Regions from separate parts of the Rosettibacter sp. KY25 genome, predicted to be linked through region 3. Evidence: riboswitches for the same ligand, from Rfam matches in the RefSeq annotation. Region 3 holds a riboswitch; each other region holds the start of a gene.

Region 1 (3,746 bases), on a different contig from region 3:
ACTGTTTATTTTCTACCATTGCACGAATTAAAACATTTCCAGGATTTTGAATTGGATGAAAACCATTTTCTTTAGTTAATCTGAAATATGTAGTATCGCCCCATGAACCATCATAATCAAAAAATCCATTGCCAAGAACTAAAAATAATGCCGAATTAAAAGTTATCTTATCATTCATTTTGAATTCATTTAATAATTCAAAGTGGGGTTGTGAAAAGTTTTCAATTTCATCTGGACGTCTTTCAAGTGTATAAGTATAATTTTTATCATCAGCTTCCCAGTAAGAATAATTAGCTTTACGAAGATTTTTATTTTTTATTGCAAATTTTGGTAATCCAGTATATGCAAGACCATCAGCAAGAGGACCTCCAAAAATATTTATTTGAGTAATTAAATTATCATCATAACGAACTGCGGAGAGATGATAAGATTTCAAATCAACCCAGCTTGAATTGCGATATCCGCTGCTCAATGTTTGTGAAAGTTTTGCATAAACAGAATATTTATTATTAATCAATCCGCTCGAAACAGCAGCAGAATATTTTCGTGTATTAAAACTTCCAATTGAAGAAGAGAATTCTATACGAGGCTGGTCAGAAAAAGTTGATGTAATAATATTAATTGCACCACCAATTGCAGCATAACCTGCAATTCCAGAGCCAGCTCCTCTTTGCACCTGAATTAATTCTGTACTTTCAAGTAAATCTGGAAAATCAATCCAATAAACATTATGGTCTTCGGGATCGTTTTGAGGAATACCATTAATGGAAACTGAAATTCTGCGCTGGTCAAATCCTCTAATGCTCAAATAATTATATCCAAGCCCATTTCCATTTTCAGAATAAAAAGTTGCGGATGGAGTATAACTTAATATTTCCGGGATGTCCTGATATGTATATGCATCTGCAATTTCGCTTCGCTCAAGTTTAGTATAACTAATTGGTGTAATTCCTGATTTAGCAATTGAACCTTTTACAAGAACAGTTTGACTAATAATTAATTTACTTTCAAGAAAAATGTTTTTATCTGGTGATTTAAGTAAATCATCAATTAAAATTTCTTTTGGTTCATAGCCAAGATATGAAATTAACAATTTATCAGTATTCTTGAATTCTCCTTTAAGTGTAAATTTCCCATTTTCATCTGTGCTTGTTCCAATAGTTGTATTTTTAATTACAACATTAGCTAAATACAATGGTTGTTTACTTGAAGAGCTTAAAACTCTTCCAGTTAATATTGTTTGGGCATAAATATTATTTAATAAAAACAAAAAAAGAATAATTAAGTTTTTCATTTTATTCCTCCTTCTTGCTGTTGCAAGATTTTAAGAAATAAAAAAGCCGTTTTTAAGGAAAACGGCGTAACTTAATTATTCTTGTTACCGTTTCCCTACGCTGGCATTACCCAGATCAGGTTCAAGGGTATAATCTCAGCCCCTTTTAATGGAGCACCCCTAACGACTTTTTTATTTTTTAAGAACTAATTAGTTAATTAAAATTTGCTGAACAAATGTAATTAATTATTCAATTATTTTCTAATCTTCAGTATCTGACCAATTTTTACTTTATCACTTTTAAGATTATTCCACGACATTATATCAGCTACAAGAACTTTATAAAGTTTGGCAATTGTCCAGAGTGATTCACCTTCTCTTACCTTATGAATTTTTACTTTTTCGTTAGAATTATTTTTTGCTACAAGTTCTTTATTCTTTGATTTAATTTCTGATTTAGCATCCGCTACATTATCTGTGTAGAGTATTAAAGTTTTTCCTGCTACTACTTTATTATTTTTTAAGTTGTTCCATTTTTTAATATCATTAATCGAAACATTATAATTCTGTGCAATCTTTCCAATTGAATCCCCTTTTTTCACAACATATTTTATAACATTTGAATTTCTTTTTGAAGTGTTATCACCATAAGAACGAATATCATCTTTACCATGAATTGTTAAAACCTGTCCAAGACGAATTGAATTCGATTTTAAGTTATTCCATTTTTTCAGCTGAGCAATTGTAACTCCAAATTTAGTTGCAATTTCACTTAATGAATCTCCTTTACGAACAGTATATCTTGTTACAGCTCTATTCGAAGAAGAATTTGAGGCTAAATTTTTGGGATTGCCTGAGTAAACAATCAATTTTTTCCCTTTATGAATACTGTTGCTTTTTAAATTATTCCATTCTTTTAATTGAGCTACAGTAACACCATATTTAGCTGCAATGCTTGATAATGATTCACCGCTTCTGATTCTATGTTCAATCCATGTCTCATCTGAATTTACAAATAAAATTTCGTTCTTTTCTTTTTCACTCATTTCATTAATTTTCGAATAATAATCAACTTTATCATTTGGAACATAAATTGTTAATTCCTGCCCTACTTTAACTCTGGTTGTGTAAGGTAGATTATTCCAGTTTCGAATATCTGATACTCTCACATCAAATAAATCAGCAATATCAACAAGATTATCTTTGCTCTTAACAACATATTTTACAGGTGTTTTTCCTTCAGGTACTACAAATTCAACAGAATCATCATACATTGAAGAATATAACTGTGCATATTTATCATCATTGGTTGTTGTGGTAATTTGAAGTTTATATGAAGGATTATTATCAAGTGAATTTATTTCTTCTTCAATTGCAGGAAGCATATCAGTATTAATTGCAAGGTCGTCAACGCTTATAGTAGATTTAGGAATTTTCAATTCAATTCCCGGGTTTAACTTTTTTCGTGAAGAGATTCCATTTAATTCAGCAAGTTGAGAAATACTCACATCATAGAGATTAGCTATTTTAGATAAAGTTTCTCCTGGCTGTACTGTATGAACAATATATTGAAGTTTTGCATCGTCTGGCAAATTTTTGAGATTTTGTGCAAATACATCATAAACTTTTGATGGAATTTTTAATGGATAGCCACCATCATAATCAGGAGGAGTTACATCTTGAGTTAATTCAGGATTCATATCTCGAAGCAAATCAACACTAATACCAGCACATTTAGCCAAAACATTTAAATCGATTGACTCATTAATTTTATAAATTGCATAATCATGAGGTTTTTCGTATTGAATATCTGTAAAACCATATTTTTCTGGTTGACTTGCAATCAATGTAACAGCAATATACTGAGGGACATAATTTCTTGTTTCGCGCGGCAAATATGGAAGTATTTTCCAGAATTCACTCGAGCCAGCTCTTCTCATTGCTTTACGAACTCTACCTTCTCCGGAATTATAAGCTGCTAATGCCAAATACCAATCTCCAAGTGAATAATATAAATCGCGAAGATGTCGTGCTGCAGCTCGAGTAGCTTTTTCGGGGTCTTTTCGTTCATCAATGTAAAAATTAATTTCAAGGTCATAAAGTCTTGCAGTTCCTTTCATAAACTGCCACATTCCAACAGCACGTGCCCATGAGCGAGCAACCGGATTTAATCCGCTTTCGGGCATGCTAAGAAATATTAACTGTTGTGGAACTTTCTCTTCTGCAAAAATTTTTGCCATCATCGGGAAATATTTCCCTGAACGCGAAAGCCATGTTTCTATATAATGTCTCCCTCTTCCTGTAAAATATTCAATATACTTTTCAACATACTTATTTATTTCTAATGGGAAATCTCCAACTATTACCGTAGTGTAATTATCATCAATCACAGCAACAGAATCTTCAAGCATAGGAATTTCAGGAATTCTTTTGTTCATCCATTCTTCGAGTGCATTAATTGATGCATTCTCTG
Region 2 (3,746 bases), on a different contig from region 3:
AAAAGATTCCTGAAGGCTGGGGAAATATTTACAGTCTCGATAAAGTGTAATTTTTATTGAGGAATTATTATGGAAAACAAAGTAATTGCAATTTTAGAAAATAGAACGAGTGAACAGTTAGCAAATCTAATCAGAAAAAATGAGGGAATTCCTTTCTTAGCCCCGGCAATTTCTGAAGTACCTGATATTAATACTAATGAACTTATTAATTTAATAACTAATTGGGATTTTATGCCGCCTCATATTTTTATATTTCAAACCGGTGTAGGAGTAAAGTTTTTATTTGAGGCTGTAAAAAACATAGGACTGAATGATAAATTTTTCTATCATCTAAACAAAGCAAAAATCATTGTACGTAGTAATAAACCTGCTGCTGCGTTGAGAACATACAATGTTAATCCTACGGACTATGCCAAAGAACCATTTACTACATCTGAAGTAATTATTGAACTAATGAAATACGATTTAAAAAATAAAAATATAGTAATACAAAACTATGGGGAAAAAAATGAATTATTACTAAAAACAATTGTCGAAAAAGGTGGAAATGTTACAGAAATTACATCTTACAAATGGGGTTTCCCAAGTGATATACAACCATTGATTGGATTAATGGATGCACTTGAAAAAAATGAGATAGATGTTGTAGCATTCACAAGTGCTGCACAAGTAAGTAATTTATTTACTGTTGCTAATAAACTAAACAGAACACAAAAATTAAGAGAAAATTTAAATAGAACATTAATTGTATCGATAGGACCTGTATGTTCATCAGCACTTAAAAATTTTGGAGTTAATATTACCAAAGAATCTAACCCGCCCAAATTAATGTATCTTATAAAAGCAATTAATGAAGTAATTCAAAAGAAGTGATTTACCACACTACCTAAATTTTATAATAAGAATAAATACACATTAATTAACAAAGAAAGGGGGATATATATGATAGATATAATTGAAAAAAAAATATGGATATATGCCTGCTCGGTAAATGATGTGCCAGAAAATGGTGGTGTATGTGTAAAATATGAGGATAAACAAATTGCATTATTTAATTTTACTTCTCGTGGTGAATGGTATGCAGTACAAAATTTATGTCCTCATAAAAATCAGTTGGCTTTATCAAGAGGGATAATAGGTGATAAAAATGGAGAACCTAAAATAGCTTGTCCGTTTCATAAAAAAAATTTTTCTCTTATCTCGGGATATAATCTTGATGGAGAAGGTTATGAAATTGACACATACCCAGTTAAAATAGAAAATGGTAGAGTATATATCGGGATTGATGATGAATGATTTATAACAATTATTTGAGTTAGTTAATTAAAAAATTATTAATGAAAAATATCTAAGAAATTCATTGCTATAAAGTGAAAAATTCTTTTACTGGATTTTATTTTCTGTTATATCAAAAATAAGTATTATAATCATTGGGAATATAATAGATGCGATTCAGCTTTAATAAAATATTTGACAAAAGATATAAGATGCAATAAATTTAATTATCAAATAATAAAGAGTAATTCCGTTAGGGGTGCCCAAAATTCTGGGCTGAGATTAAACCCTTGAACCTGAACTGGGTAATACCAGCGGAGGGAAACGGAAAGAAATTTTATAGCCGTTTTCCTCTTCAATTAAAAGGAAACGGCTTTTTTATTAAATAAATATCACAACTAGGAAAATGGAAAAAAAAATTTACATAGTCGGGGGAGGAATAATAGGATTAGCAGTTGGCTGGCAATTAATACGTAATGGAAAAAATGTTGAAATATACGAATCTCATTCAGCTGGTAAAGCAGCCAGTTGGGTTGCTGCAGGTATGCTGGCTCCTTATGCGGAATCGTATTTTGAAGGATTAGAACTTTTTGAACTTTGTAAAGAAAGTCTTCGCCTTTATTCAAAATTTCTTGACGAATTAAAAGAAGATTCTGGTATTTCTTTGAACCTTGATAAATGCGGAACTTTAATTATTGCTTTTAATAGAGATGATGTTGAACGAATCCAGCGTCTTTATAATTTTTATGTTCAAAATCAATTTCCGGTTTATTGGTTAGATGGTGATGAAGCACGTGAGATAGAACCCCTGTTATCTCCAAAAACTATTGCTGCCCTCTGGATTCCTGATGAAGCTCAAATAGATAATCGCGCTTTAATTGAAGCATTAAAAATAGCATTTGTAAAACGAGGGGGGCATATTTACGAAAATAAACTTGTTGATGAAATAAAATTAAACAATAATAAAGTTGTAGGAATTAAAGTTAATAATTCTTTTTTAGATACATCCAATAGTGTAGTTATATTGGCTGCTGGTTCCTGGTCAAAAAAAATAAAGGGATTATCGGAAGAAATACTTCCACCTGTTAGACCAGTAAAAGGACAAATTATTTCATTAAGTATGAATGACTCTTGCAAATTAACTCATATAATACGAGCTCCGGATGTCTATCTTACACCAAAATCAGATGGAAGGCTTTTAGTAGGTGCATCGAGTGAAGAAATGGGTTTTGATCTTACTCCAACTGCTGGAGAAATAATGTGGCTTTTGAGACGTGCATGGGAAGCAGCTCCATTTGTATATGAACTTGCTATAAGTGAATTAAGTGTGGGGTTGAGGCCTGGAAGCCGTGATAATGCTCCTATAATAGGTAAATCAAAGATTGAAAATTTGTATTTTGCTACAGGCCATTATCGTCATGGAATTCTTTTAACACCTATAACTGCTTATGGTATGAAAGAATTAATTATGACTAATACAATTATTGATTATATAAAACCATTTCAACCTTCAAGATTTTTTTAAAATAATATTTGTAAAAAGGTATCTGCTATGAAATTAATTATTAATGGAGAAGAGAAAATAATAAATATAACTAATGAAAATCTTTCACTTGAAGAACTCCTAACTTATTTGAACATAAAAAATAATCTTAATGGTATAGCAATAGCAGTAAATGAAAATGTTGTCAAAAAAGATGATTGGAATAAACCCATAGTAAAATCAGGTGATGTAATTGAAATAATCCATGCAGTTCAGGGTGGTTAAATATTTGTTAAATATTTTTTTAATTAAAAACTAAGAGAAGGTTATGAGTGAATTAATAATTGCCAATAAAAAATTTAATTCGAGGTTAATTCTTGGTACTGCAAAGTATCCTAGCCCTCAAATTATGTTAGAAGCATTAAAAGCAAGTGAAACAGAAATTGTAACAGTTGCTATTAGGCGTATAAATCTGAATAATCCTTCGAATGAAAATTTGGTTCAACTATTGGTCGATAATAATTTTTTTATAATTCCTAATACTGCTGGTTGTTATACTGCAAAGGAAGCTATTTTGACAGCACAACTTGCTAGAGAAGCACTAAAAACTAACTGGATTAAATTAGAAGTTATAGGTGATGATGAAACACTTTTCCCTGATATACCAGAATTACTTAAAGCTGCAGAACAATTAATAAAAGATGATTTTATAGTTCTTCCGTATTGTAATGATGACCCTGTAACGTGCCGTAAATTAGCAGATTTAGGTTGTGCAGCTATAATGCCTTTAGGAGCTCCTATTGGTTCAGGAATGGGTATTCGTAATCCGTATAATATTCAGATTATTCGTGAATTGATTAATTTACCTTTAATAATAGATGCAGGTGTTGGAACAGCATCAGACGTTGCAATTGCATTTGAACTTGGAGCTGACGGTGTTCTATTAAATACCGCAATAGCTTGTGCACAACATCCAATCAAAATGGCT
Region 3 (3,746 bases):
TTTATTTTTGCGGATTGTATTTTCAACTAAATTCATTGGACAGAAAGGACCACACATTGAACAAGCTTCTGTTTTGCTTGCTCGACTATGAAAAATTTTTTTTGCTTCATTACCATATAATGCTAATTCAAATTGTTTATCCCAATCCAATTTGTAACGGGCTTCGCTCATTTTTTTATTTCTTTCAAGTGCATCTTTATTCCCTCGAGCTATATCAGCAATATGAGCAGCAATTTTAAAAGCTATAACTCCATTTTTTACATCTTCAACTGTCGGTAATCCTACATGTTCTGCAGGAGTTATGTAGCACAGCATATCAGCACCGTACCAACCGGCAAGTGCACCACCAATTGCACCTGCTATGTGGTCAAATCCTGCTGCAATATCAGTCGGCAGCATTCCAAGAATATAAAATGGAGCTCCTTTTGTAAGTTTCTTTTGAATCTGAACATTAGTTTGTATTTCATTAAGTGGAATGTGACCCGGTCCTTCAACCATTGTTTGAACTCCAGCTTTTCTTGCTCTTTCTACTAATTCGCCAATTATCATTAATTCAGCAATTTGTGCTCTGTCAGTTGAATCATTCAAACTACCTGGTCTTAATCCATCGCCAAGTGATAATGTCATATCATATTCACGAGCAATTTCAAGAAGTCGGTCATAATACTTATATAAAGGATTTTCTTCCTTGTTCTTAAGCATCCAGGCTGCAATTAAACCGCCGCCTCGAGATACTATACCGGTAATTCTTTTTTCGTTCTGGTATCTTTTCAATGTTTCCATCGTGATACCACAATGAACTGTTATATAATCTACTCCTTGTTTTCCATGTTCTTCAATGACATTAAAAATATCATCAGGTGTCATATCATAAATAGATGATTTTTTTGCAGCGGTAAATTCAGCTTCATAAATTGGTACTGTACCAAGTGGGATTGTGCAAACTTTCAGTATTTCCTCTCGAATAAACTTTAAATCTCCTCCAGTTGATAAATCCATAAGAGTGTCTGAGCCATATTCAATGGCAATTTTAGCTTTTTCAATTTCTTCAGCGATATTTATGTAGTCGTAAGATGTACCAATGTTTGTATTTATTTTAACAGTAAGAGATTCACCAATGGCTGTAAAGTTCGAAAGATTTATGTGATTTATATTTGCAGGGATCACTGCTCTTCCACTTCTGACAAGTTCAAGTATTTCATGTGGAGATTTATTTTCTTTTTCTGCTACATATTTCATTGCTTCCGTAACTTTGCCCATTTGAGCAAATTCTAATTGTGTCATTTCAACCTCCCTAATTTTAATAAGATTAAAACCGATGGAAGCAATGAGGGGATAATATAGGCTTAGAGAGAAAGGAATTTTTGATTACCTTCCCTACGCCGGTATTACCCGGATCAGGTTCAAAAGGCCGAAGTCGCATTCTAGACTTCCTCTCAGCCGGGTTGTCCCCAGCTTCCTCGGTATTGCAAAGTTCTAAAATTTTTATTTGATAATCAAATGAACAAGAAAATAAATTCAGGTATCAGAAGCGTTCTCTTTTAATCCCAAAAATTCAAGTAATCTGTTGTGTGCATCTTCAGACAGCTGCACATTATATCTTCTGTAAAATTGAATTGTATCTTCAACTGATTTGAAAAAATGCTGACAATTATCACAACTTTCTAAATGAGTTTTAATTTCTATGCATGTTGGTGAATTTAGTTCTTCACCAAGATTATCGCATATATGCATCATAACATCTTTACATGTTGGTTTATTCATAAGCTAATCTCTTATTTAATTCATTTCTCAAAAAAGCTCTTGCTCTGTGCAATCTTGATTTTACAGCTGGAATAGAAAGTTCAACTATTTTGGCTGTTTCTTCTGTAGACAATCCTTCAACGTCTCTTAACATGAATACAATTCGATATTCCGGTGCAAGTTTTTGTATAGCTTCATCAAGAATTTGTTTTAATTCATTATTTTCTGTTACATGTTCTGGAGTAACTTTCCAATCCGCAAAATTTTTTTCATCAATTAATGCTTCGTCGTCATCAATAGATGTAAATCCATATTTATTTTCTGAACGGGCAAGCATTAAACAATGATTTGCCACAACACGATAAAGCCATGTCGATAACTTTGAATCACCACTGAACTGATGTAAATTTTTTACCATGCTCAAAAAAGTTTCCTGCATTGTATGTTCAGCTCTTTCTTTGTTTCGGCAGATTTTAAAGGAAAAATTATAAACTGTCTGCTCATACATTTTTACAAGCTCAGTTAATGCTTTTCTATCCCCCTTTTGTGCTTTTTCAATTAATTCTTTTTCGTCCATTGAGTATGATGCCGTTATTTTAATTAAGATTCAGGTTGATTATTCAAACTCTTCCACAAATAGATGCTTGCTACAGTACAGTATGGATGCCAGTTCTTTTCTTTTGCAATTTTTATAACTTTATTGCTATCAGGCAAATTTTTCAATCCGTAATTTAACATTACAGCTTTTCTAATTCCAAGATCTGTATACGGAAGAACATTCAATCTTCCTAATGTAAAGATTAAAAACATGTGAACAGTCCAAATTCCGATTCCTTTTACTTTTGTCAATTCATTAATAATCTCTTCATCCGACATTTTAGAGATTCCGCGCAGTGTAATTTTTTTATTTATAACTTTTTCAGATAAATCTTTTATATACTTTATTTTTGCATTTGACAAACCAATAGTGCGCAAATTTTCGTCGCTTGTTTGCAAAATTAATTCAGGTGTGGGTTTATTATTAAAATATGACATCAATTTTTTCTCAATCGATGCTGCAGCATACATAGAAAGCTGCTGACCAGTTATTGCTCTTAATAATGCAAAAAAGTATTTTTTGTGTGGTTCTATTTTGCATGTGCCGTAGTTTTTTATTAATCTTGACAGCACATTATCATTCTTTGAAAGATATTCTATTGCTTTTGTAATTTCATTATTTAGCATAAAAGTATAATCAAAATGGAAAATCAATTAATAATAACATTAAGTAAAAACAAATTACTGAAAAATATTGACACTTCTAAAATAGACTTCAGCAAGATTAAAGGAAAATTATTAACACTTAACGAAGGTCAAATAATTTATCGTGAGGGGGATGCGGTAAATGAAATTTTTTTAGTAATAAGCGGAGAAGTTAATGTTCTTAAGAAACGATTGCTTGGCAAAAGCAAGTCATATATTTATTCTGACAATTCATTCTTTGGACATGAAGAATATTTGGAACAAACATCAAGAACTTCAACTGCAGTTGTATTGCGGGATACTTACTTAATTGTTTTATCAAAAAATGAAATTGATGATTTAATTAATCAAAATGAGAACATAAAATTAAATATGCTGGAACCGGCTCCAGAATATGAAGATACCTCTGAAGAAAAAAAAGATGTAAAAGAAATAAAGCATCCAACATTCGAAGACTTTACAGAAACAAAAAATGAAATTACCGAAAAGACAGAAGAAAATTTCTTTAAGACAATTGCAGATGTATCTTCTGAAAATAAAGTTATAGAACCTTTACAAGAAAGCTCTGCTCAAGAATTTCAAAAAGATGAAGAATTAACTGATATAGAAAAAGTTCTATTTAATGAAGATGGAATTCCAAAACCTGAAGTTGATTTATCAGAACCTTCTGAAGAGCCTAAAGAAGAATTTTTAGAATCGATGCTAAATGAAAATGGAATTCCAAAGCCAGAATTCGAATTGCCTGAACAAAAAGAAGAAAC

The links. Region 3 has a riboswitch for thiamine pyrophosphate ahead of thiC (phosphomethylpyrimidine synthase ThiC). Riboswitches for the same ligand answer to the same signal wherever they lie in the genome.
Region 1: it holds a riboswitch for thiamine pyrophosphate, as region 3 does, so the genes downstream of both, AC27L2_RS02335 (TonB-dependent receptor) here and thiC (phosphomethylpyrimidine synthase ThiC) in region 3, are expected to answer to the same signal.
Region 2: it holds a riboswitch for thiamine pyrophosphate, as region 3 does, so the genes downstream of both, thiO (glycine oxidase ThiO) here and thiC (phosphomethylpyrimidine synthase ThiC) in region 3, are expected to answer to the same signal.

What each region holds. Positions count from the first base shown of each region.
Region 1 covers NZ_BAAJAO010000002.1:203,618-207,363, forward strand. The annotation lists gene AC27L2_RS02335 (TonB-dependent receptor) at 1-1,294, opposite strand, end outside; TPP riboswitch at 1,370-1,465, opposite strand; gene AC27L2_RS02340 (LysM peptidoglycan-binding domain-containing protein) at 1,528-3,746, opposite strand, start outside.
Region 2 covers NZ_BAAJAO010000021.1:22,912-26,657, forward strand. The annotation lists gene nirB (nitrite reductase large subunit NirB) at 1-50, shown strand, start outside; gene AC27L2_RS11550 (uroporphyrinogen-III synthase) at 70-873, shown strand; gene nirD (nitrite reductase small subunit NirD) at 943-1,296, shown strand; TPP riboswitch at 1,521-1,615, shown strand; gene thiO (glycine oxidase ThiO) at 1,682-2,800, shown strand; gene thiS (sulfur carrier protein ThiS) at 2,828-3,043, shown strand; gene thiG (thiazole synthase) at 3,087-3,746, shown strand, end outside.
Region 3 covers NZ_BAAJAO010000003.1:26,969-30,714, reverse strand. The annotation lists gene thiC (phosphomethylpyrimidine synthase ThiC) at 1-1,284, opposite strand, end outside; TPP riboswitch at 1,357-1,472, opposite strand; gene AC27L2_RS02640 (zf-HC2 domain-containing protein) at 1,519-1,764, opposite strand; gene AC27L2_RS02635 (RNA polymerase sigma factor) at 1,757-2,320, opposite strand; gene AC27L2_RS02630 (DNA-3-methyladenine glycosylase family protein) at 2,344-2,967, opposite strand; gene AC27L2_RS02625 (ATP-binding protein) at 2,983-3,746, shown strand, end outside.